2 linked regions of the Rubripirellula amarantea genome follow. The protein of the gene in region 1 interacts with the protein of each later gene in a pairwise test. Links are inferred from orthologs where the notes say so. Each region holds a gene or a part of one and is shown on either strand. Other genes may lie near its edges.

Region 1 (2,877 bases):
GACGCTGCTGAATGTGCGTTCGTTCGGTTCTTGGTCAGCGACGCCGATCGCGGTCGCGAAATCCTCGAACGAAGCGGCTTGGCGATTATCGAAACCGACTTGGTTGGTGTCGAACTTCCAGCGGGACCGCAACCACTGTTGCGAGTCTGTACGGCGCTGTTGCAAGCGGAACTGAACATCACGCAGGCCTACCCTTTGATTGTTCGTCCCAACGGCAAGCCGGCAGTTGCGATCATGGTTGAAAACACTGAATTCGCAATGCAAACCCTCATCGAGAAAGGGTTCACCATCATCACCGAAGGTGACCTGGAGGACGACCCAACCCGAGAAGGCTAGGTATCGAGGCACTGGGTTACGTAATCGCTGGGTTACGTATGCACTGGATTAGATAATCGCTAAGTTACGTAATCGCTAAAGTTATGCGGGCACAATGATTTCATGAGCACGTGGGGGTTGTGACCCCAGGATCTCACACGGCCTTCGTGACGCTCAGTCGTAGTAAGTGATCGCGGCTTCACGCCAACGGCGAAAGTCATCGTGACTTTCGTTACGCAGCGCTGTGCAGTGCGAATCCTGTTTCAGAACCGCTGCTGATTAAGAAGCGTTGCGACTGACTCGGCGCCGGTCCGATTCTTTAAGCAAGATTTTTCGCAAGCGAATGTTTTCTGGCGTCACTTCGACAAGTTCATCTTCTTCGATGTATTCCAGTGCCGCTTCAAGTGACATATCACGCGGCGGTTTTAGGATCACGTTCTCGTCGCTGCCACTGGCTCGCATGTTGGTCAATTGCTTTTCCCGACAAGGATTGACGACTAGGTCGTTGTCGCGAACGTTTTCACCGACGATCATTCCTTCGTAGACTTCGGTGCCTGCAGGTACTAGCAATTCGCTTCGGTCTTGAAGGCCGAACATTGCAAACGGCATCGTCTTGCCTGATACCATCGATACCAATACGCCGTTACTTCGACGTGGCACTTCACCTTCCATTTCACGGTAGTCCGAGAAACGGTGATTGATGATCGCTGTACCGCGGGTTGCGTTAAGCAGGCGCGTTCGAAGTCCAATCAATCCGCGAGATGGGATAAAGAACTTCAGCAACATGTACTCGCCTCGCGGTGACATCGAATCGAGTTGTCCACGACGATGACCAACAAGTTCCATGACTGGGCCCATTGCATCGGCTGGAACTTCAACGGCTAGCGTTTCAAAGGGTTCGTGCATCTTTCCGTTGACTTCACGGTTGATCACACGTGGCTTGCCCACGCTTAATTCGAAGCCCTCGCGTCGCATTGTTTCAATCAAGATTGCCAAGTGCAAAACGCCTCGCCCTTTAACGGCGTAGGCTTCGGCACCTTCAACCATTTCAACTCGTAGAGCCACATTCCGCTCGAGTTCTTTTTCAAGGCGAGCCTTGAGTTGACGCGTGGTGACATACTTGCCTTCGCGTCCGACGAGCGGTGAGGTATTGACGCTGAATACCATTTCCAGGGTCGGTTCGTCGACCTTCAGTCGAGGCAAAGCATTGTTTGCGTCAACCTCTGAAATGGTGTCTCCGATTTCAACCGACTGCAAGCCTTCCACCGCAACGACGTCGCCAGCTGAAGCCCGTTCGGTTGCCACACGTCCCAGGTTGTTGAACGTGAATAGACCGGTGATTTTTTGTTTCTTCGGGCCGTCCTTGGTGTGCAGGTCGATGGTTGAACCGTTCACGATGGTGCCAGCTTGGATGCGTCCCACGGCGATCCGGCCAACGTACTCGGACCAATCCAGCGTCGTGACCATCATTTGCAGCGGAGCGTCCATGTCGACTTCAGGACCAGGCAGTGCGTCGACGAACAGGTCGAGAAGCGGCCGCATGTCCGTGGTCGGAGTTGTCGGGTCCGTGGTGGCGTAGCCTTCCTTCGCACTGGTGTAGACGTACTTGACGTGATCAAGTTGCTCTTCACCACCGAGATCGGCCAGCAACTCAAGCGCTTCATCGAGGGCTTCCGTTGGGCGTCCATCAGGACGATCGACCTTGTTGACGACGATGATGGGACGGACTCCCGCTTCGAGAGCTTTTTCAAGCACGAAGCGAGTTTGAGGCATTGGGCCTTCCGCCGCATCAACCAGGACGAGGCACCCGTCAGCCATCTTCACAACGCGTTCGACTTCGCCACCGAAGTCCGCGTGACCGGGGGTGTCGATAAGGTTGATCTTCACGCCGCGATAAGGAATCGCGATGTTCTTGGCCAAGATCGTGATGCCTCGTTCACGCTCGAGGTCGTTGGAGTCGAGGATTCGTTCGCCCTTAAGCTCACTGTCACGATACTGGCCACTTTGGCGCAACAGGCAGTCAACCAGGGTGGTTTTACCATGGTCGACGTGGGCAATGATAACGATGTTTCGAATGTCTTCGCGGCGCAAGGGAATCAGTCACTTTAGGAGTGGTGCGCGTCCGGAAATGGCCGCTCCTTAGGAGAGTGAGAGGCTCAATCATCGCGATCAACCCAGCGGTTGTGGATGATTCGTGGACGCTGCAGAATTTTCAGGATCGCTATAAGACCTAGTTCGATCGCCAACGTCGAGACGCTTTTCTGCAATCCAGCTAGGCGCACCGCTGAAGGCAACTAGTGGTATCTGTTTTCACGTTAGCGAGTGCAGCTAGGTTTATTGAAATCATTAATCACAGTGCCGTTGCGACGAATGGCTCGCTATGCGATATTTTTCACTTCCCCAAGCTCGAACGACGCGGCAGTGTTTTCGCACTCCCAAAAGTGGATGAGCCTTCCCCGGGATCGACATGATCTGTTTTGTGGCAAGGTTCGCCGATTTAGCTAGCCATTCTTGGCTTGCTGGATAACTTATTTGCGAAAGATGCATTCGCGCCCGCTGCTT
Region 2 (2,966 bases), on another replicon or contig:
CCTTGGCATCTTCGGTCTTTAATGATGCATCGGTGGCGGGGAAGATCGCAATCGCGGGAATCCCAGTGTTCACCGCGCGTTCCACTTCATGGCAAACTTGGTCGGTTCCCAAGCGATCCACGCCTGGCAAGCTGGCTACACTTTGTCGACCCGTTTGGTCCATGACAAACAACGGCCAAATCAAATCATCTACTGAAAGCATTGATTCGGAAACAAGTCGTCGTGACCAATCGTGCGTGCGAGTTCGACGCATACGAGTGCCGGGAAAGGGGCCGCGAGCAAATTGAGTCATGGTCGGTATCGAGTCGAAAGGTGACGGAATGGCGAAAGCGAATTGCCGACCTCGCTATCTTAGGTGCTCGGTCGATGTTTTGAATGGGGCAGGTCGCTACTTAACGATGCGCCAACAACGATGGATTCGTTGGTTGCGATAATCTTCGGGGACGGTTTGGCGACTGATCTCGTGAATCGCGCTGCAAGGATTTGGACCAGAAAGCAGTTCTTGAGGATCGAGTTTAAAGCGACGAAAGTTGGTGGAGAAGTAGATCACGCCACCGGAACTGACAAGCGGCATGATCTGCTTGATCAACGGCACCGCATCACGGGCGACATCCCAATCTTGTTCCGTTCGTTTGCTATTAGAAAACGTTGGCGGATCAAGGACGACCAAATCGTAGGCCTCGCCTGGTGCGTGAGTGTCAATGAACTCGCGGATGTCTTCGGTGACAAAACGATGCTGATTACCAACAAATTCATTAAGACGCATGTTTTCCCATGCCCAATCGAGGTAGCTGCGCGAAAGGTCCACACTGGTCGTGGACTTCGCACCTCCGTCGGCTGCGTAAACAGTAAAGGAACCCGTGTACGCAAATAGATTTAGAAAGCGTTTGCCTTTGGCTTCGTCACGAACCATTGATCGCGTATTGCGATGGTCGAGGAACAAGCCGGTGTCGACGTAGTCCTGCAAATTGACCAGGAACTTCAGCCCGCCTTCGCGAACTTCGATGCGATGATTGGTATCGGCTACCTTCTCGTGTTGTCGTTTGCCGCGTTGGCGAAGGCGAGTCTTAAGATGCGTCTTTGCTGCTGGCACATCGAGAGTCTCGCCAGCGGTCTTAGCCATCAGTTCAAGCCAATTGGCGTGTTCGGCTGGGCTTCGATCGTGCGGACGTTCATACTCGGTGATATGCAATTCATCTTCGTAGCGGTCTACGATAAGAGGAATTTCTGGAATGTCCCGCTCGTAGAGACGGAAGCAAGTGATTTCCTTTTTGGTTGGCCAACGACGAAGATGCTTCGCACGTTTTCTGAGCCGACTGGCGAACAGCGTTGCTTGCTCGCGAGATTTCGCTGATAAGCCACCAAAGGCTGCTTCGCCTTGCGCATGAACAAGCGTTTCGACTTTGTCGTCATGTTCGCGTTCTTCAACGACTGGTTTGGGACCATGGAATTGGTAATACGTGCACTCAATGCGGCCGTTGTACAGCTTCCGCCGTCGATCGGCGTCGCGACCGACGAGCGATTGAAATTGTGGATAGGCGGTCAGGACGTAGTGCGACCACGTGGGTAAGCGTCGGAATACATCCGGCAAACTTGAATAGAGATCGTCAAGTTCGCGGCTATGGGGTCGAAGCGTACGGTTTTCTTGGCTGCGAGTACGGTACTTGGGACCGCCTTCGGGGAGTGGTTCATCAGCTCCGATGCGATGTCCATACGGCGGGTTGGTGATCAAGCATCCGAACCGTTTGCGGCTGCTGACGTTGGTGACATCTGATTGTTCAAAGTGAACGTCAGCATCGACACCGGCGCGAACCGCGTTATCGCGGGCTGCTCGCAATACGCGACCATCAATATCGCTGCCCAAAAGTCGCGTTTCCAAAGCAGGTAACTGTCCGCTGACGGCATCGGATCGCAGATCACTTGCAATGGTGTTATCGAACGTCGGCCAAGACTCAAACACGAACTCGCGGTTGATTCCCGGAGCGATCTTGCGGCCGATCAACGCGGCTTCGATTGGAATCGTGCCACTGCCGCAGAAAGGATCAATCAATGGACGGCCTGCTTGCCAGTAACTTAACTGGACCAACGCCGCGGCAAGGGTCTCCTTCAACGGTGCTCGCGAAATATCGGTGCGATATCCTCGAGCGTGCAGGCTGCGACCGGTGGTATCAATGGTCAGTGTGGCTTCGTTGTCGAGTAAGCCAATGTCAATTTTGTAGAGGGCACCTGTTTCGGGAAGCTCGGTGGAATGGTGATCTCGTTGCATTGCGTTGACGACGGCTCGTTTGACGCTGCGTTGCACTGCCGGAACGCTAGAGAGCTGAGAGTTGATCGCTCGCCCCGTCACCGGGAATTGGGCGTCGATGGGGATAATATCACCCCAGGTGATCGCCATGGTTTGGTCAAAAAGGGCGTCGAAATCATCCGCTCGGAATTTGGCGACTTGCCACAAAATGCGGTCTGCCGTTCGCAACCACAAGTTCGTTTTCATCAGCGTTTGCCAATCGCCCTGAAAGTGAACTCTGCCCGACGATGCGATTACAGACTCGATCTCGAGTGATTCCAGTTCCCGGCGCACGACGGATTCGAGTCCGAAGGCGCAGGCGGCGATAAATTGAAAGGATTCAGAGATGAGCGAGGTTCCTTGATCGCGATGTGAAAACAGACACTAGGTCGGGCAAATTGATGTCCGAAGAACCAGACGTTTGCAGCTATGGATGATACAATGCCAAAGCGTTTTGGTTGAGCCAGCGTTTGTGTAGCTTAGTCCCTTTTGTCACGAAGTTGATGTCATTCATGCGAAGCAACTACCTCCTCTACGTCTCTTCGGTCTTAGCCGCTCTATTCTTGGCCGACGTGCTGCTGCTACCCACTACCGGTGCGGATGAACCAGCAGTGGAGGCTGCCACCCCGGAACCGATAATCTCGGTATTGATCATTGATGGCGAAAACCCCTGGCATGATTG

What was found. The genes of interacting proteins can lie anywhere in the genome.
Region 2: the proteins of typA (region 1) and rlmKL interact in binary tests that used the Escherichia coli proteins (3 or more experiments, as listed by UniProt). The link is inferred for Rubripirellula amarantea from one-to-one orthologs.

Annotation. Positions count from the first base shown.
Region 1 is NZ_SJPI01000003.1:512,046-514,922, reverse strand. It holds typA (translational GTPase TypA), read right to left. Parts: upstream 2,407-2,877; coding sequence 595-2,406; downstream 1-594. Other genes in the region: Pla22_RS21905 (acetolactate synthase), read left to right, coding at 1-336. UniProt on the Escherichia coli protein: A 50S ribosomal subunit assembly protein with GTPase and nucleotide-independent chaperone activity, required for 50S subunit assembly at low temperatures, may also play a role in translation.
Region 2 is NZ_SJPI01000001.1:1,324,518-1,327,483, reverse strand. It holds rlmKL (bifunctional 23S rRNA (guanine(2069)-N(7))-methyltransferase RlmK/23S rRNA (guanine(2445)-N(2))-methyltransferase RlmL), read right to left. Parts: upstream 2,612-2,966; coding sequence 389-2,611; downstream 1-388. Other genes in the region: Pla22_RS04790 (family 16 glycoside hydrolase), read left to right, coding at 2,788-2,966; hemB (porphobilinogen synthase), read right to left, coding at 1-292. UniProt on the Escherichia coli protein: Specifically methylates the guanine in position 2445 (m2G2445) and the guanine in position 2069 (m7G2069) of 23S rRNA. Methylation occurs before assembly of 23S rRNA into 50S subunits.